4 regions of the Pseudoalteromonas sp. MBR-15 genome follow, and region 1 is predicted to be linked to each of the others. Evidence: predicted binding sites of a transcription regulator. Region 1 holds the regulator's gene; each other region holds the start of a gene.
The links. The regulator sigma-54, encoded in region 1, starts transcription at its own class of promoters, with help from an activator protein. The targets are predictions, from matches to a motif close to GTTGGCACGNNNNTNGNNT.
Positions count from the first base shown of each region.

Region 2: flgB (flagellar basal body rod protein FlgB) is a predicted target of sigma-54. The motif match lies at 3,324-3,342, and genes of this name have one in related genera.
Region 3: fliE (flagellar hook-basal body complex protein FliE) is a predicted target of sigma-54. The motif match lies at 2,835-2,853, and genes of this name have one in related genera.
Region 4: ACSSVW_RS11280 (BON domain-containing protein) is a predicted target of sigma-54. The motif match lies at 3,016-3,034, and genes of this name have one in related genera.

Region 1 is NZ_JBRJHH010000003.1:327,339-333,273, forward strand. Features, by position in the region: gene lptA (lipopolysaccharide transport periplasmic protein LptA) at 1-403, shown strand, start outside; gene lptB (LPS export ABC transporter ATP-binding protein) at 400-1,125, shown strand; gene ACSSVW_RS06545 (RNA polymerase factor sigma-54) at 1,240-2,736, shown strand; gene hpf (ribosome hibernation promoting factor) at 2,763-3,050, shown strand; gene ptsN (PTS IIA-like nitrogen regulatory protein PtsN) at 3,054-3,506, shown strand; gene rapZ (RNase adapter RapZ) at 3,507-4,355, shown strand; gene ACSSVW_RS06565 (HPr family phosphocarrier protein) at 4,365-4,637, shown strand; gene mgtE (magnesium transporter) at 4,853-5,935, shown strand, end outside.
Region 2 is NZ_JBRJHH010000004.1:310,836-316,770, reverse strand. Features, by position in the region: gene flgN (flagellar protein FlgN) at 1-218, opposite strand, end outside; gene flgM (flagellar biosynthesis anti-sigma factor FlgM) at 211-531, opposite strand; gene flgA (flagellar basal body P-ring formation chaperone FlgA) at 611-1,315, opposite strand; gene ACSSVW_RS08155 (chemotaxis protein) at 1,458-2,390, shown strand; gene ACSSVW_RS08150 (CheR family methyltransferase) at 2,412-3,242, shown strand; gene flgB (flagellar basal body rod protein FlgB) at 3,376-3,786, shown strand; gene flgC (flagellar basal body rod protein FlgC) at 3,789-4,220, shown strand; gene ACSSVW_RS08135 (flagellar hook assembly protein FlgD) at 4,234-4,917, shown strand; gene flgE (flagellar hook protein FlgE) at 4,968-5,935, shown strand, end outside.
Region 3 is NZ_JBRJHH010000004.1:284,903-290,837, forward strand. Features, by position in the region: gene fliG (flagellar motor switch protein FliG) at 1-735, opposite strand, end outside; gene fliF (flagellar basal-body MS-ring/collar protein FliF) at 728-2,443, opposite strand; gene fliE (flagellar hook-basal body complex protein FliE) at 2,464-2,796, opposite strand; gene ACSSVW_RS08030 (sigma-54-dependent transcriptional regulator) at 2,960-4,366, opposite strand; gene ACSSVW_RS08035 (sensor histidine kinase) at 4,363-5,475, opposite strand; gene ACSSVW_RS08040 (DNA-3-methyladenine glycosylase I) at 5,603-5,935, shown strand, end outside.
Region 4 is NZ_JBRJHH010000007.1:105,004-110,938, reverse strand. Features, by position in the region: gene ACSSVW_RS11295 (hypothetical protein) at 123-803, shown strand; gene ACSSVW_RS11290 (tRNA1(Val) (adenine(37)-N6)-methyltransferase) at 858-1,556, opposite strand; gene srmB (ATP-dependent RNA helicase SrmB) at 1,633-2,859, shown strand; gene ACSSVW_RS11280 (BON domain-containing protein) at 3,079-3,408, shown strand; gene ACSSVW_RS11275 (hypothetical protein) at 3,454-4,386, opposite strand; gene radA (DNA repair protein RadA) at 4,432-5,817, opposite strand.

The sequences.
Region 1 (5,935 bases):
GCTAAAAAATGGCATTGGTATCTTCGAAGATAATGTCGAGATCATACATGGTAACCGTCGTATTACAGCGGATCGACTCGAAGCACATGCAGGTGAAGTTGAAGGCACGGTTGAATTAATTATTGCCACAGGAAAGCCCGCTTACTTTGAAGAAAAACAAGCTGACGGCACTATTATGAGCGCCAGTGCTGAAGAAGTTCGATACGATGTTGCTAAACGCTTATTAACACTCGTTGGCAATGCACAAGTGACTCAAGCAGGCCAAAAAGTCAGTGCCAAGAGCATTACATACGATATGGAACAGCAACTGATAAGTGCCGAGAAAGATGAAAACTCGACCGATCGTGTACACACTATTTTAGTGCCTGTTGATAACAAAAAGAACGATGAAGGCCAGCCATGAGCACACTAAAAGCAGAGCTATTAGCTAAAAGCTATAAGGGTCGCCAAGTTGTAAAAAATGTAGGCCTTGAGGTAGAAGCTGGCAGCATTGTCGGTTTACTTGGGCCAAATGGCGCAGGTAAAACAACCACCTTTTACATGATTGTGGGATTAGTGCCCAGTGACAAAGGTAAAATAAGCATTGATGATAACGACATCACCTTATTGCCAATGCACAGCCGCGCTCGCTTAGGTATTGGCTATTTGCCACAAGAATCATCGATTTTTAGAAAACTGACTGTTTATCAAAACTTAATGGCCATTTTAGAGACCCGTAAAGATCTCAATAAACAAGGCCGCGAAGAAACACTTAACAGTTTACTTGATGAATTTAGCATTCAACACATTCGTGACAGCCAAGGTATGGCATTGTCAGGGGGTGAACGCCGTCGTGTTGAAATAGCACGTGCACTGGCCGCTGACCCTAAATTTATTTTGCTCGATGAGCCTTTTGCTGGTGTTGATCCTATTTCAGTGTTAGATATAAAGAAAATTATTGAGCACTTAAAAAATCGTGGTATTGGTGTATTAATTACTGACCACAATGTGAGAGAAACCCTTGATGTTTGTGAAAAAGCCTACATTGTTTCTCATGGGGAGCTAATTGCATCAGGTACACCTGAACATGTGTTAGCCGACCAAACTGTACGCGATGTGTATCTAGGCGAGCAATTCAGGCTTTAAATACGCCACCGACTAGAGCATCTGCTAGACTTATAACAATGACAATAAATCAAATAAATAGTTAACGGCATCGTTCTATTGTTTGATAAGACTAAAAAGGATTGTTAGGGATACATGAGGCAATCATTACAGCTGCGCATGGGCCAGCAACTTACAATGACTCCACAACTGCAACAGGCTATCCGTTTGTTGCAGCTCAGTACATTGGATCTCCAGCAAGAAATTCAAGAAGCGTTAGACTCTAACCCTTTGCTTGAAGTTGAAGAAGCAGATTATGCAGAAGAGAGTATTGGCAAAAACGAGCAAAAAGCCGAATCTGACGATACCCAACTAAGCGCGTCGGCTGACGAAGCTGCGAGCGAGTACGAGCAAGAAAGCAGTGATGCCCTCAACAAAGACACCGTAAGTGACGACTTAGCAATGGATGTTACGTGGGATGAGTACATGAGTGCTGCCCCATCAAGTTCCTCAGGTCCAATGCCTGAAGATGAGTCAATTTACCAAGGCGCATCAACCGAAACTCTCCACGAATACCTAATGTGGCAGTTACAACTGACTCCATTCAGCCCAACAGACGAAGCGATTGCCGTTGCGATTGTTGAGGCAATTGATGATTCGGGTATTTTAACCGTAAGCTGCGAAGACATTGTTGAAAGCTTCAATCAAAATAACGATGAAGAAGAAATCGAACTTGATGAAGTCGAAGCTGTCTTAAAAAGAATTCAATTATTCGATCCTGTCGGTATTGGCGCCCGTAGTTTACAAGAATGTTTGTGTATTCAATTACGCCAATTCGATGCTGACACCCCCTATTTAGCTGAAACTAAAATGGTGTTATCAGAACATATTGAATTATTAGCGAGTCGTGACTATCGCACTTTGATGAAAAAGACTAAGCTTAAAGAAAGTGAGCTGAAAGAAGTCATGACATTGATCCACAGCTTAAATCCAAAGCCTGCGGATACCATTGTTAGAGAAGAATCTGAATACGTGATACCCGATGTATCCGTAAAAAAAATAAAAGGCCGTTGGGTAGTTGAACTAAACCCAGACTGCATGCCGAAAATCAGAGTGAATAGCCACTATGCGGCGATGTCACGTTCTGTAAAATCAAGCAGTGATAGCCAATTTATTCGCTCTCATTTACAAGAAGCAAAATGGTTTATTAAAAGCTTAGAAAGCCGTAATGACACGTTATTAAAAGTGACTAACTGTATTGTTCAACAACAACAGGCTTTCTTTGAACATGGTCCTGAGGCCATGAAACCCATGGTATTAAATGATGTCGCAGAAATGGTCGAAATGCATGAATCAACAATTTCGCGAGTAACAACACAAAAATACATGCATACCCCGCGGGGAATTTTTGAGTTGAAATATTTCTTCTCCAGCCATGTAAGCACTGAAAATGGGGGTGAGTGTTCATCTACGGCAATTCGCGCTTTAATCAAAAAGCTAATCGCCGCAGAAAACACAGCTAAACCATTGAGTGATAGCAAAATTGCAGATATATTGGCTGAGCAAGGAATTAAAGTAGCTAGACGGACAATAGCAAAATATCGAGAGTCTCTAGCAATACCTCCGTCGAATCAGCGTAAGAGTCTGATTTAGACGTTTTACATAGAAGGAAAATGCTTATGCAACTAAATTTAACTGGTCGTCATGTAGAAATCACAGATTCATTAAGAGACTATGTAAACACCAAGTTTGCGAAACTAGAAAGGCATTTTGACCACATTAATAATGTTCATGTCATTCTAGATGTAGAAAAACTAAGCCAAAAAGCAGAAGCAACTTTACATGTAAACGGAGGCGAGTTATTTGCCTCTACTGAACACCAAGATATGTATGCAGCCATCGACTCGTTAATCGATAAACTTGATCGTCAAGTAATTAAACACAAAGAGAAATTAGCTCGACACTAAATTATGAAACTTAGTTCACTTACTAACCAGGACTGCAGCAAAGCTGCGGTCCTTTTTAATAGCAAAAAAAGAATTCTCGAATTTATCAGCGAACTGGCTCATGAGCAGCTCCCTCATTTATCTCAGCAAGATATACTCAATGCCCTATTGAACAGAGAAAAATTGGGCAGCACGGGTATTGGCCGAGGTATTGCGATTCCACATGGTCGTATGAGCGGTGCAGATCAGCCACACGCATTTGTAATTGTGAGTGAGTCACCTATAAATTTTGACGCAATTGATAATCGTCCAGTGGATATTTTTGTCGCACTCATCGTACCAGATGGTGACTGTCAACTTCATCTAAAGACCTTATCAACAATTGCTGATAGACTTAAAGACAAAGAATTTTGTAAACAGCTACGCAGTGCTAAAACAGATAGTGATCTGTTTAAAGTCATTGCATCAGAGGCATAAATGGAATTAATTATTATCAGCGGTCGCTCTGGTTCAGGTAAATCGGTCGCTTTACGAGTACTTGAAGACTTAGGCTATTACTGCGTTGATAATATTCCTGTAAACCTACTTCCTTCGTTAGTACGCAGTGTGTCAGATAATTACGACAAAATTGCTGTAAGTATCGATGTGCGTAACCTGCCGAAAGAACAGCAAGAATTTAACGATATTCTTGAGTATTTACCGGGCTTTGCAAAACCCACGTTGTTTTATTTAGATAGTGATGATCAAACACTGATCAAACGATTCTCTGAAACACGCCGCTTACACCCATTATCGATTGACTCGCTGCCGCTTGATTTAGCGATTAAACAAGAAAAAGTATTACTGGATGTTTTGATCACCCGTGCCGATTTTATGATTGATACGACCGATCTCAGCGTGCATCAGCTTGCCGAATCTATTCGCGAAAAAATACTGGGTAAAAAAGACAAAAAGCTCATTATTACTTTTATGTCGTTTGGCTTTAAGCACGGTATTCCAAAAGAAGCTGATTACGTATTTGATGCTCGCTTTTTACCGAATCCACACTGGGAACCGGATCTAAAACCACTGACAGGCTTAGACCAACCAGTAAAAGATTACCTTGCTAGTCACAGCATAGTGCAAAAGTTTACATGGCAAATTCAAACCTTTGTACAAACATGGCTCCCTCACTTAGAGCGAAATAATCGCAGTTATTTAACCATTGCGATTGGCTGCACAGGTGGACAACATCGCTCGGTTTACTTAGCGCAAACCATTGGTGAGAGCTTTTCGAAAAGTCACGCAAACGTGAAAATACGCCACCGCGAGCAAGATACCCAATAGGCAACGACGATGCATGCTGAAGACACTTTTTTAATCCAAAATAAGCTAGGTTTACATGCACGAGCAGCCACGGTTTTGGCACAACTTGCACTGCAATTCGATGCTAAAATAACGCTTTACCAAGACGATAAAGAAGCCGAAGGCGATAGTGTATTAGCCTTAATGTTACTCGAGAGCAGCCAAGGCAAAGAAGTCCGTGTGGTGTGTGAAGGCCCCGATGCTGACGCAGCACTCAATGCAATAGGCGAATTAATTGCACAACGCTTTCATGAACAAGAATAGCATTTGCTAAGCCTTGACTGTTTACGTTAAACTTGCATTGGGTATTTAAAATTCCTGTTAAATATCCTACTTTTATATCGCTCGCTTCTCTAAAATACATTTTTCTTAGTAAATTTATCTCAGTGCGGCGATATCCCTGCAAATACTAAATTTAGCAACTATGCTGTATTTGCTGAGTCAGATTTTAAGCTATTTTTTCAGTTGTAAGGACGCCAATGCCAGAAGCCTTTGAACAAGATTACCCGCTACAACAACTAAAACAGGTGACCAAGTCACTCAATAGTGGTCAATTTGTTCAAGTGCGCGGCATGTTAGCAAAAACAGCACCGTGTGATACCGCACTCCTTTTAGAATCATCCCCGCATAAAATTCGCCGTATGCTTTGGCAGCTGGTAGACCCTGATGTGCGTGGTGACGTATTAGAAGAGCTCTCAGAAGATGTACGTTTAGGCATTATTGCCCAAATGGAACCTGAGCACATTGCTGCCGCAACCGAAGACATGGACGACGATGATTTAGGTGAGGTTCTTCGAAGCCTACCTGATACAGTCTACCAAGACGTTGTCGGCGCCATGGACTCGCAAGACAGAGAAAGAGCCACCCAAGCCCTGTCTTATCAAGAGCGCTCAGCTGGTGCCTTGATGAACAGCGATACGGTAACCATTCGCCCAGACGTCACACTAGATGTTGTTTTACGCTACCTGCGTTTACGCGGCGATTTACCTGAAGGCACCGATGATTTATACGTCGTTGATAAACATAATTGCTTTTTAGGGGCATTATCTTTAACGACGTTGTTGACCAATCCCTCAGATAAAGTGGTTCGCGACCTGATGGATGAAGACTGTGAATCTATCTTAATATCGATGGATGAAAGCGACGTGGCACAATTATTCGAACGCCATAACTGGATTTCAGCCCCCGTTGTAGATGATAACGCGCACTTACTAGGGCGTATTACCATCGATGATATCGTTGACGTTATCCGTGAAGATGCCGAACATAGCTTATTAAGCTTAGCGGGTCTTGATGATGAAGAAGATACTTTTGCTCCCGTATTGAAAAGCTCGCAGCGCCGCTCTATTTGGCTAGGAGTCAACTTATTAACTGCTTTACTCGCTGCAATAGTCGCTAGTTTTTTCGAGAATACATTAGCTATCTTACCTATTCTTGCTGTACTAAATGGTATTGTTCCCTCAATGGGAGGCGTAGCAGGCAGCCAAACGCTTACACTTGTTATTCGTGGTATTGCTGTTGGCCATATAAACCAAACTAACCAACGCTTTTTATTACTCAAA
Region 2 (5,935 bases), on a different contig from region 1:
TCTGGCGAGTCATTTTTGCTAACCAGCGTTTGCACTTCTTTATCTATTAACTGAATTTGCTGTAGTAGAGAGACTTTTTGTTGGGCAATACTTTTTAGCCCCTCACCACGTTTTGCAGCAATGGCTGTTAATTCATCATCCAAAAGCACAGCAATAGACTCTAAACAAGTGACTTGTTGTGTTAATTTGCTGGCGATTAAATGATTATGATCAGCCATACACATCAAACTCAAATGCGGCGATATTTTTAGCTAACTTTTCAGCATCAATTTGGTATTTACCTTCGCTGATTGCTTTTTTTAACTCAGCCACTTTATTGCTATCAAAGCCAGACGACTGTTCAGCTTTATCTTGTAAAGATTTAAGTTGTTTAGCTTGAGGCGTTAAGCTTACCGAATCTGCACTTGCTTTTGGCGCTGTCGATTTTGCCGCTGCCGCGTTAGCGTTATCTTTTTGTAAATCAAGATTTTTTTGCTTGGTATTCGTCAACACAGAAGTTTGTTGTTGACCATTATTGACATTGCTTACCATAATTTTTGACCTATACATTACCCAACATATGCCTATATATCGGCGGGCACAGCGGATACTTTAGCATAAATATAAAAAATTAAATATTCACTTGCACAGACTCAACACCATCCACACGTGCATTTAATACTTTACCTGATTTTTTGTTTTTTACACGTACTAATTCGTCTAATGTGCCATCTTCAAGCGCAATACCTGTTGTTTTGATCCTCAAGCCACGCAGTGAAGCATAAATAGTCACATTGTCGCCTTTACACACCATGCAAACATGGCTCATTACAATAGGCACACCACTGCGAATATTGCGCTTGCTACGACTGCCGACAAGCATTGATTTTTCTTGAACATATTGCGTTCTTACAAACTGCTTAGGTTTCATCTCTAAGCGCAAATGCTCTGCTCTAATTACTTCACCGCGTGCTAAATTGGTTGTTACGACAACAACGGGTTCCAGCTCAATAATGCGAACATGCACATATTGAGTCCAACTATTTATGTCATCGCATTTAAGTTGTACGGTAACCTGCCGATTAAAAGGAGGTTCTGTCGGTAATGTTTTATTTAATGGCGATTCACACAATCTTTCTGGAATACGGCTATCAAGTGGTAATGCACTTACTTGCGGTGCTGTATCGAGATCGGGGATCTGCTCGCTGACAAAATCAATAGCGATTTGTTGAAGTTGCTCGTTATTATACACTTCAGCTTGTAGATGCGTGGCAAATAACAAGCTAGAAAGAAAATAAAAAACACTGTATCTTCGGCTTTTTTTTAACAAACTCATATTGTTTCGACTATGCTTATTGTTGAAAACAAGGTATAAATATTTTGCGTCAAAAAACAGACGCTTCGTAACCTTATGTAGCTTTAACACAAAGTAAGCAATTATTGTTCCGGCTCTGGTTGTTTATCTTTAGGAGATTGAAATGGCAGGCATTTTAGACTCAGTAAACCAGCGTACACAGTTGGTTGGGCAAAACCGCCTTGAATTACTATTATTCAAACTCAGAGGGCGACAACGCTTTGGTATTAACGTGTTTAAAGTAAGAGAGGTTCTACAATGTCCACCGCTTACAAACATGCCAAAATCGAATGCTTATATTCGTGGTGTTGCACACATTCGTGGTCAAACCATTTCTGTTATCGATTTATCAATGGCTGTTGGCGGTCCTGCCATTGAAAATATCAAAGATAGTTTTATTATCATCGCGGAATACAATCGTTCAGTGCAAGGGTTCTTAGTCGGTGGCGTAGAGCGCATCGTTAATATGAACTGGGAAAAAATTATGCCGCCACCTTCAGGTGCAGGGCGTTACTCTTATTTAACCGCGGTCACTGAAATAGAAAACGAACTGGTAGAAATCTTAGACGTCGAGAAGATCCTTAACGAAATTTGCCCTGTTAACACTGAAGTAAGTGCGGATGTGATTGGTGAGGGAGAAATCCAAAAAGATTTAGGGGAGCGAATCGTTTTTATTGCTGATGACTCGGCCGTTGCGCGTAATCAGGTAAAACGTGCGTTAGAACCTCTCGGTGTACAAACTGAACTCGCTAAAAATGGTAAAGAAGCTTTAATACGCTTACGTGAAATAGCAGAACTTGATTGTGTAAATAATATTACTGAGCGAGTTGGCTTGTTAATTTCAGACGTTGAAATGCCAGAAATGGATGGCTACACCTTAACCGCAGAAATTAAGGCCGATCCAAAGTTATCACCTTTGCATGTAATCTTGCATACATCACTCAGTGGTGTTTTTAATCAAGCGATGATAGAAAAAGTGGGTGCCGATGATTTTATTGCAAAATTTAACCCAGACGAATTAGCGACTGCCGTTAAAAAGTGGGTTCATTGTGATTAATTATTTATAGGTGGTATTACTTTGGAAAATAAGCACTTACAACAAAGCGAATACGATCAGTTCCGCTCTTTTTTAGAGCAACAATGTGGCATTGTACTAGGCGATAACAAACTTTATTTAGTGAAAAGTCGCCTGGCACCCTTGATGGCGCGTTTTAATGTTGAGTCATTGTCACAGTTGGTAAGTAAAACCTTGAGTCCTCACGAGAGGCAGCTTCGTGCCGCAGTGGTTGATGCAATGACAACAAACGAAACTTTGTGGTTTCGTGATCAATACCCATTTGAATTGCTTAAAACTAAACTTTTCCCTGAATTCAAAGAATTGCGTCGTCCAATTAAAATTTGGTCAGCGGCAAGTTCATCAGGTCAAGAACCGTATTCTATTGCCATGTCGGTTGCTGAGTTTCAATCTAAGCAACCTGGCGTTTTAAAAATGGGCGCACAAATTATCGGCACAGATATTTCTAATACTATGCTTGATATGTGTAAAAACGCAGAATATGACTCACTGGCTTTGGCACGTGGTTTGTCTGTTGAAAGACGTCAAAAGTTTTTTAAAGACAGTGGTAACGGTATGGCTCAAGTAGTTGATCCAATAAAGAAAATGGTCAGTTTTAGGCATTTAAACTTATTGGATTCGTATGCCTTGATGGGTAAATTTGATATTATTTTTTGCCGTAATGTATTGATCTACTTTGCACCCGAAGTAAAAGCAAAAATTATCGCGCAATTTGCGCAAGCACTTAATCCAAAAGGCTACCTGTTTTTAGGCGCTTCAGAGTCAATGGCTGGCCTTAGTGACAGTTTTGATATGGTGCGATGTAATCCGGGTATCATCTACCAGAAAAAGTAATCTTTCCTTAGCAACCTAGTTCTTAGGTTGCTAATTTCATTATATATCAACACCTTAATTATAAAATAATCATGCTTAATTTTTGGCTTACCTTTTGCATTAGCTAAGGAGAGTCAAATTTTTGGAGATGGTTATGGCTATCAGTTTTGATAAAGCATTTGGTGTGCATCCTCATGCCATGTTGATCCGTTCACAACGCGCTGAGTTATTAGCGACAAATATCGCTAATGCTGATACGCCGGGCTATAAAGCGAAAGATGTCGATTTTGCATCCGCATTAAAAGCGGCAAAAAGCAACCAGCACGGCGGCAATAGCATGGTAAGAACGGATGAGAAACACCTTGCCGGTGGCAGTCGATTTGTTGGTAATTCAGAAATGTTTCGTACGCCAAATCAAGCAGATACAGGTGATGGTAACTCTGTTGATATACAAGTGGAACGAAACTTGTATGTACAAAACTCATTAGAGTATCAGGCAAGCCTGCAATTTATGAGTAGTAAAATTAAAGGCCTTAAAAAAGCCCTCGGTAGTCAAGGAGCTTAATCATGAGTTTATATAATGTTTTTGATATTTCGGGCACGGGTATGAGCGCACAAAATGTTCGCTTAAATACCACAGCAAGTAATATTTCGAATGCAAATACAATTAGCTCAAGCCAAGACCAGACATACCGAGCGCGCCATCCTGTGTTTGCTGCTGAACTTACAAAAGCGTCAGCATCGCAAAGTAATCCGCAGGGCTCTTCTGTTGGCGTTAAAGTATTAGGCATTGTAGAGAGCGATAAGCCGCTACAAATAGAATACAACCCGAATCACCCCAGCGCGGATGAAAATGGGTATATCTATAAACCAAATGTCAACGTTGTAGAAGAAATGGCTAATATGATTTCTGCCTCTCGCTCTTACCAAACAAATGTGCAAGTTGCTGATGCAGCTAAGCAAATGTTAAGTAAAACACTGTTGTTAGGACAACGGTAATCGAGGATAAGTTATGAGTAACGACATCAGCTCTGCATCATCATCCTATATGGATAGCTTGCGTTGGAATGAGACAAACACGCCAACAGCAAAAGAAGACAGTAATACACTGTCTCAAGAAGATTTCTTTTCGTTGTTAACGCAGCAGTTGTCGTTTCAAGATCCGAGCAATCCTGCTGATAACGATCAAATGATTGCGCAAATGACGAACTTTACCATGGCAGAAGGTATTTCAAATTTAAACACAAAATTTGAGTCACTCACTGCATCCATGACATCAAATTCGGCATTACAAGCGTCAACGTTAGTGGGTAAGCAAGCATTGCTTGAGTCAGAGACTATTGACTTTGATGGCGAAAATTTAGCTAAAGGTTCCGTTGTGGCAGAAACAACTGTTGAATCTCTTACGTTAAGAATCACTGATTCGACGGGACAATTAGTTCGCACTATTGATTTAGGATCGAAATCTGCCGGTGCTCATCGTTTCGAATGGGATGGTAAAGATGGTGAGGGCAATGTTCTTCCTGAAGGCGAATACAATATTAGCGCTGAAGGCTTCGTAAATGGAGATTACAGTAGCATGCCTCTGGCAACCTTTAAGAACATTGAAAGTGTCAATATTAATGGCAGCAGCGGCATTATCGTAAATACAAAAGAGGGTGCGGTTAGGCTAACTGATATAGCTGAAATCGCATAATTAAAAAGGTTTGGGTTAGCTTAGGCTAAGAGATAGGTTAGAGGTGAGTTATGAGCTTCAATATTGCATTAACAGGTTTAGCAGCCGCACAAAAAGATTTAGACGTAACGGCAAATAATATTGCCAACGTAAACACAACGGGCTTTAAAGAGTCACGTGCTGAGTTTGCTGATGTGTACGCATCGTCAGTATTTAGTTCTGGTAAAACAAAAAACGGCGACGGTGTTAAAACAGCAACGGTTGCACAACAGTTTCACCAAGGGTCGTTATCATTCACAAATAACTCACTTGATTTAGCAATCACAGGGGAAGGTTATTTTGCGATGAGTGATGACATCGCATCACAAGACTTTACATATACGCGCGCGGGTGCATTTAAATTAAATTCAGATAACTTTGTTGTTGATGCCAATGGTAACTACCTGCAAGGTTTCCCTGTTGACCCATCAACGGGTAATACGACGTCGGTAAGTTTAAGTACTACTTCACCGATTCAAATTCCTGATGCTTCAGGTTCGCCTCGTCATACGAGTAATATCTACAGCTCAATGAATTTAGACGCACGTGTCGATACGCCAACAACGACAACCTTTGATCCAACTGATAGCACGAGCTATAACTCGTCTACTTCAACAACTGTTTATGACTCATTAGGTGAGCCGCATGTTGTGCAGTTATTTTTTGTAAAGCAAGACCCTACAGCAACGCCAAATACGTGGGAAGTGTACGCCACAATGGATGGTCAAGCGTTTGATGCTTCAGGTGCTGCAACGGGCACAGGTGCACACACGCCAATTGATACACTTGAGTTCACGGCGGCGGGTTTACCGAACGTAACCGCTCCAGAAACCACATTTGATGACATTATTTTGCCTTCAAATGCTTCGTCAGGTTTATCGACACTACTTGGTAATGGCGCACAGTTCCCGAATGAAATCACGGTTAATTGGCGTGATGAAGCAGGCACCGCTAATAAAGTGCCTACGCAATACGCCAGTAACTTTGAAGTAAAAGCACT
Region 3 (5,935 bases), on a different contig from region 1:
GTCTTGAATTTGTTGCGACATTTCTTCGTCATGCTCACGAATCGAATCCATTAACTGACCTTCAATATTGGTATCAAGGTAGTTCATGATATCTGCCGCTGCTTTTAAGCCGCCCATTTTCGCTGCCTGTGCACCTGCTTGGCCGGCGAACTGTTTCTCCATGATCTCGTTTAACTCTTGCAATGCAGCTGGTTGAACTTCTTCAAGGTTCGCAATACGCATCGTTAAATCAAGACGCACTTTCTCTGGGAATTGCGACAGAATCTCGGCTGATTGCTCAGGCTCTAAGTAAGAAAGCACAATGGTTTGAATCTGCGGGTGCTCATTACGAATAATATTAGCCACCTGTTTCGAGTCCATCCACTTAAGTGAATCAAGACCTTTCGCTCCCGAACCCATCACAATTTGGTCGATTAGGCTGGCGGCCTTATCTTCACCAAGTGCGGCCGTAAGCGCTTTTTTAATAAAGTCTTCAGATTGGAAACCTATGGTACTGAAGCTTTGAATTTGCTCAATAAACAAGTTATGAACGGCGCTGATTTTCGCTTGCGATAAATCGTCTAATGCAGCCATCGCCATGCCCACTTTTTGCACTTGCTTAGGCTCTAAGTGTTTTAGAATTTGCGCAGCATCTTCTTCCGATAAACTCAGCAATAAAATCGCTGCTTTATCAACACCGTCTAATTTATCAACATCAAACGCCGGTGGGAGTTGTTTTTGTTCTTGATCAGTCATCTTCAGTTAACCACGCTTTCACTACTTGAGAAGACAGTTCTGGTTCATTAGCAACCAATGCACGAACTGCTTTGAGTAAATCTTCATCACCATGTAAATCTGGCAGCTGTAGTGTACCATCACTTGAGAATCCTACAGCAGCAGAGTCAAAGTCTTTATTTAGCATATCTAGCGTACTATCACCAATATCTACACCAGAGCTAAGTGCATCTTCATCATACTCTTCAAGTGTATCATCTGGGTAAATTAAGCGTTTCAGCATAGGTTTCACAACCGCCATGATAAGTACGATAATCACTAATGCACCTAATGATAAACGCAATATCTTCATAAACCAGTCTTGTTCCCAAATAGGCACTTCTATGGCCGCAGCGGTGTCTTCACGTACAAACGGAACAGTAACAACTTCAAGCGCATCACCACGTTGCATATCAAACCCCACTCCGCCTTGTAGCAAGCGACGGATATTTGACAGCGCTTCAACTGAACGAGGAACCATTGTTGTCTCGCCGTTTTCACCCACTTGTGGCACATAGTCAACCGCAACAGATACACTAATACGACGAATAACACCTGTTTGCTGACGCTTATGAGAAATAGTGGTATCTAGCTCGTAATTACGGGTTGCTTCTTTGTGCGAACGACTTGGGTTCATTGCACTACCAGCGCCCCCTTGTCCTGCAACTTCAGGAATATTTGAATTAACAGGCGGTTGATTAGTCAAGGCACCTGGGATCCCCACAGCAAGACCACCAATGTTATTTTCTTCAAATGTTGTTTCACTGCGCACTGCAGGTAAGTCTGGGTTGTAGCGCTTTTGTGTTTCTTCTACCGCACTAAAGTCCATATTTAAATCAACTTGCGCAGTGTAATTACCTAAGCCTACGACAGGAATTAAGATGCTGTCGATTTTATTTAAGTATTCTTCTTCACGCTTGCGCTCAATTTCATATTCTTTGCGAGAACGCGCTGCCAGTGAATTTTGTGAACCCGAATTAAGTAAGCGACCGTTTTGATCTGTCACCGTAACACGCTCAGGTGAAAGACCTTGTACTGCAGAGGCAACAATATCAACAACTGAGTCGATTTCTTCACCATCTAACATACGGCCACGTTTAAGAGTTAGTACAACGGTAGCTGATGGTAATTTTTCACGACGAGCAAATACGTTTTCTTTTGGAATTGCTAAAAGCACTTTGGCGCGAGTGACATTTTTTAGCTCTTCGATTGTGCGAGCAAGTTGCTGCTCACGACCATGTTTTAAACGTTCACGTTCTAAGCGTTGGCTAACACCAAAGCCCATATCTTGCATGATGATGTCGGTGCCTGAGCTTGGCGCTTGCTCAAGACCTTCACGGGCCATCAATAATTTAATATTTTGGTATTCGCCTTCTTCAACTGAGATGACATTACCATCAAGTTCATAATCAATCTTCTGTGCGTCTAAAAAGTCCAGCGTTTGGATAAGCTCTTCGGTTGGCATTTTACCCAGCGGTCGCATATCTGGTTGACGAGCCCAGATAATAATAAAAATTGCGATTGCCAAACAAATAGCCAGTGCAATGACCAAAGTCACCTGACGTAATACATCAACGCCATTGAGGGCACTGAGGTAGCCTGACTTTTGCTCTTGTTGATCATCCGTGTCTGAAGTATCGACACCGCCGCCTGCGAGGGCTAGATCAGTTGATTGATTAGATTGCGCCACAATAATTCTCCACTACCTAGTTAAACAGGCATGTTCATGATTTCTTTATATGCTTCAACAAGTTTGTTGCGAACTTGCACCGTTGCTTCAAAAGCAACCGAAGACTTTTGCGAAGCAATCATTACTTCAGCAAGGGATACACTGCGGTCTCCCATCTCAAGTGCTGTTACTTTTTGTTTTGCTTCTTGCTGCAGGCCATTAACGGTATCTAGCGCGCTTGTAAGTAAGTCACCAAATTGCGCCGATGATGTTGGCTGAGCCTGAGTTGGTAAATTATTAACGGATTGACTACGGCTAGCTTCAAGTGCCATAGATTGCATTTCTTGAAATAATGCGCTGTTTTGAACTTTCATAATACTCTCTGACAATGCAGTTTACTTATACACAGATAAAGCACAAAACGTGCCACAAAATAAAACGCTATAAATCAATGTGTTAGATGGTTATTCTGTTTGTCAGAGTTTTGACAGCAAACAAGCCCACATGGAGTGAGCTTGTCAGTTAAGGGGGATGCTTTTAAGCGGGTAATGCAATACCTAAGTCGCGCATTTGAGCAAGTTTATATCTAAGTGTTCGTGGACTAATCCCTAATGTTTCAGCAACCTCTTTGCGCTTTCCTTGGCACCTAGCTAGGGTTTCTAAAATAATGCGATGCTCTTTGTCTTTAAGCTCATCTTTATAATTTCCCTGCTCGTTCACAGATGGAATTTCGTCATGCATGGGGTTAACCACTTGCTCTTTATAAACAGGGGCATTTTGCACCGGTGCACTATTTACAGTCTGTGCTTTAACCGCTAAGAGCTCTTCAATAAATATATCGTCTTCATGAATGCTATTACCATCACATAGTATCAGTGCACGCTGAATCACATTATCAAGTTCACGGACATTACCCGGCCAAGCATGCGATAGCAGTTTTTGCTTAGCTTGCTCAGTTAATAATGCGATAGGCTCTTTACTTCTGATGCAATGACGCTCAATTAAATGCTCTGCAAGGACAATAATATCACCTGGGCGCTCACACAGCGGACGCCACATTAAAGGAAAAACATTTAAGCGATAATACAAATCTTCTCTGAATAAATTTTCGCTAACAGCTTCTTTTAAATCACGGTTACTGGTTGCGAGCACTCTAACATCGAGCTCAATGGTTTTACGACCACCCAAACGTTCAACTTCACGCTCTTGCAAAACACGCAGTAACTTAGCTTGCAGACCCAAATCCATTTCAGTGATTTCGTCAAGCAAGATAGTGCCACCTTGTGCTTGTTCAAATTTGCCCGGACACGCTTGAATCGCCCCAGTAAATGCGCCTTTTTCATAACCAAACAAGGTCGCTTCTAACATGTTCTCAGGAATAGCGGCACAGTTAATCGCTACAAAGGGGGCATCTGCGCGACTTGATTTATCGTGAATAAAGCGCGCCAGCACTTCTTTACCCGAACCACTGGGTCCGAGCACCATGACACTGGCATCTGAACGTGCCACTTTACTGGCCAGCTCAAGTAATTTAATACTGGATGGATCCGCGACAATCGGCCCATCGGTTTCTTTTTCTTTCTCGGGTAAATAACGACTCACCATATTCAATAAAACTTCAGGTGCAAATGGTTTAGCCATATAATCAATAGCCCCTAAACGCATTGCCTCAACCGCATCATCAATGGTGGCGTATGCTGTCATCATTAATACTGGTAGTTCAGGGTAATTAAGTTTAATGCTACGCAATAAATCAAGGCCGCTCATCGCGCCCATTTGTACATCGCTTACCACCAATGAATACGTTCCTTGCTTTAGCAATACCATTGCTTGCTCGGCACTGTCGGCAGCGATGCAATCAATACCTGACATTTCCAATGTATCAATTAAGGCTTCGCGTAAGCCTGCGTCGTCTTCAACGACTAAAATAGAGTTCGTATTCATCTTGCCTCCACTGACGTAGTTTCTGCACTAATAGGCAGGATTAAACTAAAACATGCCCCCCCATGGGCATTATTAGCCACTTCGACCCGTCCTTGATGCGCATTAGCGACTGAGCTTACGACTGCAAGCCCAAGCCCTGTACCTTGGCTTTTCGTTGTGTAAAAGGGTTCAAATAATTTTTCGGCTTGGCTAATATCGACTCCAGGGCCATTATCGCTGACGCTGATACGAACACAGTGTTCACTCCTCTCATCACGCTGAGCGCTGAGTGACACTTTTGCGTGCTGGCCAATAATTTGAATACTGTTATGAATAAGATTTTGAACAGCACTGGCTAACGCTGTTTTATTGCCCACAATTTCAATATCGGGCTCTGGCAAACTAACGCTTAATTCACTGTGGTTTTGCGCCACCATAGCATCAGCCCCCGCTTTTACTTCATTGAGTAATTGCTGCATTGATACACGCTCAACTACTTGCTGTTCGCCACTTTTAGCAAACAACAACATATCATTCACTTGGGTTTCTAAATCTTTTAATCGTGACATTAACTTGTTATGAAAATTACCCCGCGAGCTTTCAGGTAAGCGTTTAGAGCCTAAATTAGCCGCATATAACATAGCAGCCGAAAGCGGTGTTCTTACTTGATGCGCAAGCGATGCGACCATTTTACCCAGCGCACTCAGGCGCTGCATGTGTGCAACACGCTTTTGCAGTCGGCGTGTTTCGGTCAAATCGGTCATTAAAATTAATTGCCCCGGTTCTGGCGTCAGAGCCGTTATATCAAGCTTAATCAAGCGACCATCTTTGAGTGAGACTTCGTGACCATCATCTTGTTTAGGACGAAAAGAGCGCTGAATAACGCTGAACCACTTTTCACCTTCCAGAGGCTCACCAAGCATATCGATAGCGATTTGATTCGCTTTTGCAATCATGCCGCGGCCATCCAATACCACAACCCCCGCAGGCATGGTATCAACCAAATGGCTCAACCAACTTGCTTGCTGACGAAGTTCACTCAACTCACCCACATACTCTTCTTGCTGTAAACATGGGTTATATTGATTAGCTGTGATAAATTGTGGTTTTAGTACATGTGCTAAGGCCATAATCGATACTCAAAAAATCGTGTCTAACTGTGTAAATGCACAATCCGTACCATAATTATTATTGTTTTATTTCAGTGTCTTAGCGTTAATTTTACAACGACAAAAAAATGACAATTGCGAGGGAACGATGCAACACCATCACCACAACCGCTGCCCATGGCTCGATACCAGCAAAGACGATTATGTCGCCTATCATGACGAAGAATGGGGGGTGCCAATTTATGATGACCACCGCCTTTTTGAGTTCATTACTTTAGAATCTGCACAAGCAGGACTCAGCTGGTACACAATTTTAAAAAAGCGTGATGGCTACCGTCGCGCCTTTAAAAATTTTGTTGTTGACGACGTTGCACAAATGGATGACAGCGACATTGAACGCCTAATGCAAGATGACGGCATTATTCGCAATCGCTTAAAAATTGCCGCCACGATTAATAATGCCAAGCGATTTATTGAGATA
Region 4 (5,935 bases), on a different contig from region 1:
TCCATGCAGTCGTAAATCAGCAATCTTTAAAACAGGTTGCAACCGGTTTAATCCCTCAAAATAATTAAGCATTTTTTGCGAATTGGAACCATACGGCAGCTTCATTAGTAAAAGGATAAACAATGAAAAATGCGCTATTTTTACTCTTTGCAACAACGTTGCTTGTAGGGTGTGATGAGTTAGAAGTCGAGGAAAGTCATGATTTTGGCAATCAGATGTATGAGAACAAGTATACACTGATAAACACCACCGCCTTAGAGGTTGACTACTCCATGGCAAATACCGATCTGTTTGGTAACGCAAGAGAAGTCAGTGATGCGCAATATTATGTAGACACGATCGCATCAGGTTCATTACCTGTTGATATAACACACCTTCACAATGAACGACGCCGTATTTCATTTTATGTAGAAGATCACAGTAAAGCGAGCAACTTCGCAGAGCAAATGTATCAAGTGGACAACGACCAGCCTTACTATTTTGTCGCCTGGCAAAGTGAAGAAAAGCTGCGTTTAACGCTCATAAAACAGATTCAAAGTAACAAAGAGGGCTTTTTTGCCGTCCGCTTTCTTGCCACCGAAAACATTCGCTTAAAAATAGAGAATCAAATAGTTAACCTATATCAAAATCAATTAAGTACGTGGTATCACACTGATGACTGCGCAGATGATATTAAAGTCTCTCGTCTGAATGATGAAGGTAAGCGTGTTGATGAATCAGTTGCCATTTGTCATGCCTCATATGGACACTCTTATACATTATTAGTAAGCGAAGATGGTCTACAAGCGAGCATCAGTGAATAGCAAATACGACCTTTTAGAGTAAAGTGATGACGGACTATTAATGGCTGGTATGCGTCACATTTTCAAATAAAAGTCCTTGCATAGCGCACTATATTCAGCACTGTACGCGCCACTGTTTGCATGAATCGTTAAATGTGTTGTCGTTAAAGGGGCTGCAACCTGACTAAATAACATTAAACTGCGACTGGGTGCTTTTTTCTCGGTTGTTTTAACTAAACACAAGTGGTTTAAATACCAGCCTTCTTGCTCTGCAATGGCAATAAATTGCTCGGCCTCAGGACAAGGCAGTATCACATTGAGCAGAGTATGTGCATGACTCAGCGCACTACACGCTTTGATTAATTCGCTAAAACTCAACCCATCGGTGTGGCGCGCTGTATTGCGTGCTGCATTATCGCCTTTAAGGCTGGCATTGAAATAAGGTGGATTAGTGATAATTGCATCAAAGGGGGTTGCTGCTTTAAAAGACTGCACAGCCCCTTGATAAAGCATAATGTCAGGCCAAGGGCTATTAGCAAAATTAGCGCGAGCATCAATACACGCGTTAGCCTCTATTTCGATAGCGTTAACAACCGCCTTCGGCGCACGTTGTTTTGCCATTAAAGCAAGCAACCCGGTGCCTGTGCCAATATCAACAATTCGTGCAGCATCGCTTACATGTGCCCATGCCCCCAACAAAATCCCATCTGTTGAAACTTTCATTGCAGTGTGAGTTTGCCCTATCGAAAACTGTTTAAACACAAAACCTGACATTTTTTCACCTTTTCATTCACCAACAGCTGGATAGCGCGTATAATTAACGCCAATTGTCCTCTATTTATGTCACTCTATGCAATTTTCTGAATTTGATATCGATAACAAGCTGTTAAATGCCATTAATAAAATGGGTTTTGATACGCCAACCAGCATTCAACAACAAGCGATCCCTGAAGCATTACAAGGGCGCGATATTTTGGCATCTGCACCCACAGGTACCGGTAAAACAGCCGCGTTTTTGATCCCAGCTATTCAATACTTGCTTGATTTCCCTCGTCGTGACCCTGGTTTTGCCCGAGTACTTATCATGACTCCTACTCGCGAGCTTGCTTATCAAATCCATGAGCATTGTGAACAGCTTGCTGAGCAAACACACCTTAAAATAGGTGTCGTGACGGGCGGCATTAACTATGGAACGCACAAAGAAATTTTTGAGAACAATAACGACATTCTTATTGCGACACCTGGGCGCTTAATGGAATACCTCGAAACCGAGAATTTCCATGCTGAAAATGTCGAAATGCTTATTCTAGACGAAGCCGACCGCATGCTCGATATGGGCTTTCGTAAAGAAATGCTGCGTATTTGTGATGAAGCCAGAAATCGTCGTCAATGTTTTCTATTTTCAGCCACACTTGAAGGTGACAGTGTTGAGCTTTTCGCTGAGCGTATTTTAAATGATCCTGCGTTACTAGAAGCAGAATCGTCGCGTAAAGAAAAAGCAAAGATCCACCAGTGGGTTCACTTAGCCGACGACTACAACCATAAGCTTAAAATGTTAGTCGATATCTTAAACGGCGATGATATCCATAAAGCGATAGTGTTCGTTAAGACCCGTGAACGCCTAGAATCATTAATTGGTGCGTTAAATAACGAAGGACTGCGCGTTGCTTGGTTACGTGGTGAAATGCCACAAGATAAACGCATGAAAGCAATGGAGAACTTCCATTCTGGCCGCAATAAAATATTGGTAGCAACCGATGTGGCTGCCCGTGGTATTGACGTGGCAGATATCAGCCATGTGATTAACTTTGATATGCCTCGCACCGCAGATATATACGTTCACCGTATTGGACGTACTGGTCGTGCAGGCAAAAAAGGAATCGCGATTTCATTTATCGAAGCGCATGACGTTGCCATTTTAGGCAAAGTTGAGCGTTACATCGAACAAAAACTAAAGCGCCGAGTAATCAAAGGGATAGAGCCGCAACACAAAGAAGCAAAAATCCCTTCTAAAAAGAAAAAAGATCCAGCAAAGATCAAAGCGAAGAAAAAGGCAAAACCAAAAAAGAAAAAGTAGTGCGTGCTTAATATGCCTTGTTAATAAAAATGCCGAGCCTGTTTCGGCATTTTTATCGCTGTTATTTGCCGTGTCTTTTTTACTGAACTATGTGTAATTACTTCACATACAGTTTCTTTAAAAACAAATAAAATCCATAAATATCAACAAACTAAAATTGGAACAGAATTTGTAATTGTTCATACAGAGTTCAATCTGTCATTATTGCGAGGGAATTGTATGAGCCGTTTCAAATTATCTGTTGTCGTAACCTTATTTAGCTGTCTTTTTTTATTGGCTTGCGCCACACAAGTCAGTGCCAACACCCATGTTTTAACAACCAGTACTTCGGCGCAACCGCGATTACAGCAAGTGGCTTTAAAGAAACTAACGAATAACCGCAATTTTAAAATTGAAAACTTACAGGTTATTGTAAATGGCGATACGATTGAATTATTAGGTTCAACGGAAACGGGGTTTCAACGTGCGCTGGCACAAAAGTTCTTAGAACACAGTCAGGGTGTCAGGCATGTAAAAAACAACCTTAAAGTGAGCAAACTAGAGAGTTGAACACTTTAAGGTTATTGCAGCTAACGCACGGCTGCGGTCAGCGGGTTATTCACCACTGGCTTTTAAATTAATAAATTTCGCAAGCTCTTCAGGCTGACCAACCAGCATCATGATTTGCTGGTTGATTTGCATCATCGACTTGCCTTCAGGTAGGCGTGCCGATAAAGACAATTTTGATAAACCACTGGCAAAGTTTTTAATCGCAGTGTCTAACTCCGCACTTACAGGAGCTTGTTGTAATTGCATTGCCACCACTTGCTCAAGGTCATCAAGTGTCATGCCTTGCGCTTTTAAGAAGCTTTCGACAACAGTTTTAAGTTCACCGTCGTCGTTGATTTCAAGCTCGATACTGCGCGGCTCTAATTGGCTCATTGCCGCCATCATTTTTGATTGTTGCTGTAGTTGTTGCTCTAAAGTGAGCTCAGCCCCATTCGCAGCATTTTGTGCTTGGCTGATTGATAAAGATGCTTCCATCAACGCCGTTGAATTTGCTAAACCAAGATTAAAACGTACATCAGCCACTTCGTTTGCCTTCACGTTAAGCGCAAACTTGCTATCACCTGACTCTTTGTTGTAATCAAGCGATGAATTCACGTTGTAACTCGTTGCGGCAAGCTTATTATTCGCACTGTCTGGAAGTTGCGATAAAAACTCATCACTAAAGCGGAAATTTGTCATCACGAAGCCCGTGTGGGGTGGGATCGCATCAACTTCGTAACCCGTCACTTCTATATTGTCGATAGTGGCAATGGTTTCATCGCCTTCAATGCTTTGCACATTTATACCAGACAACTGCATGCTGCTACTGAACACACTTGCTGAAATATCGCTGTAAGTGATATCTACACCACTTTGGCTTGATAAAGCGCTTAGTTGCTTATCAACAACCTTTTTCACTTCCTGTGTTGCTGTATAGTTTGCGTAAACGACGCCACCTACAGCTGCAGCAACAACGGCTGCAATTACTAACTTTTTCATTTTATTTCCTTTGATTGGTGTTTTTTATAGTCTATCAAATTACAACTAGTTTATTAAAGACAGTAACTCATGCACTGTTTTAACAGGTGTAATTTTTGCGCCCAATCCTTCCATTGATTTATGGTAGTTACGATATGGAATAAAAATTTCAGTGAAACCATGCTGAGCGGCTTCTTTTACTCGCGGCACCCCACTGTCGATGGGCCTAACGTCACCATTTAAGCTTAATTCGCCCATAATACAGGTGGTTCTTGGCACAACAAATTCATTCAAACTACTCAACAATGCCGTAACTAATGCTAAGTCGATACAGGTTTCAGACTCATCAATTTTTAGGCCACCGACAATATTAAAAAACGTGTCATGAAAGATTTTAGTCTTGGTGTGTTTACGCAAAATTCCCGTGAGCATTTTGATACGATTCATATTTAAGCCAACACACACTCGCTGCGGAAACTCAGCCTCGGTTTCTGTGGTTAAGCACTGAATCTCTAACAATAAATTACGATTACCTTTACGAATACATGTAATAGCCGATCCCGGCGATTCGGTGCTTGACCCCGATAAAAATATTTCGCTTGGGTTGTCAACACTGAGCATACCGCGCTCACACATTCTAAAAATACCGACGGTATCAATATCGCCAAAACGGTTTTTATTGGCACGTAAGGTACGAATTTGCCCATCGTTGGTATCAATATGCAGCAGCGCATCAACAATATGCACTAAGGTTTGCGGGCCTGCGATTTCGTTGTTTTTATTAACGTGAGCAATAATGAACATGGTGACGTCATTTTGCTTACAATATTGAGTGAGTGCTTGTGCTGCACTTTTAACTTGTGAAGGAGAGCCTGGGCTGCCATTAGCGGCTTCTGTCACAACCGCTTGAATTGAATCGATCACCGCAAACTTAATCTTGTTCTTATCAAGTTCTTCAATAATTGCTTCAACGCTGGTTTCTGACAGTAAATAAAGCTCATCAGGGTTATAATCTAAACGCAGTCGGTTTACACGGTTTTTAAACTGCGATAATGACTCTTCTGCCGTACAATAAAGTGACGGCATCACTTTCGACATGCGGGCAATTAAATCTGACAATAATGTCGTTTTTCCAGCCCCTGGATCGCCCGAAATAATATTTACGGAACCGGTGGTCACACCGCCACTTAATACACGGTCTAACTCACCAATGTCGGTTAAGCGTTTTTCTGCTTCGGCGGTTTCGACTTCATTAATTTTTTTTGAGCCGCCGCCAACACCGCCTGCGTAGCCTGCAACCACGGCACGGCTTGCCGCTTGTTTTGACTGTCCGGCTGAGGGCTTAAATTCTGCTAGCGTGTTCCATGCACCGCACTTACACTGTCCTTGCCAGCGCTGATAGTTCATGCCGCACTCTGTGCAGACAAATTCGATTTTTGCTGATTTTGCCATTCGGCCTTACCTATTTAGGTCGCTAATTTGTGACTAACTTGTTATTAAAAACTGACACTTAACACAATTAATGTATAGTAAGTTTATAATCACAAAAAGATAACTCGTTGTAACTAAA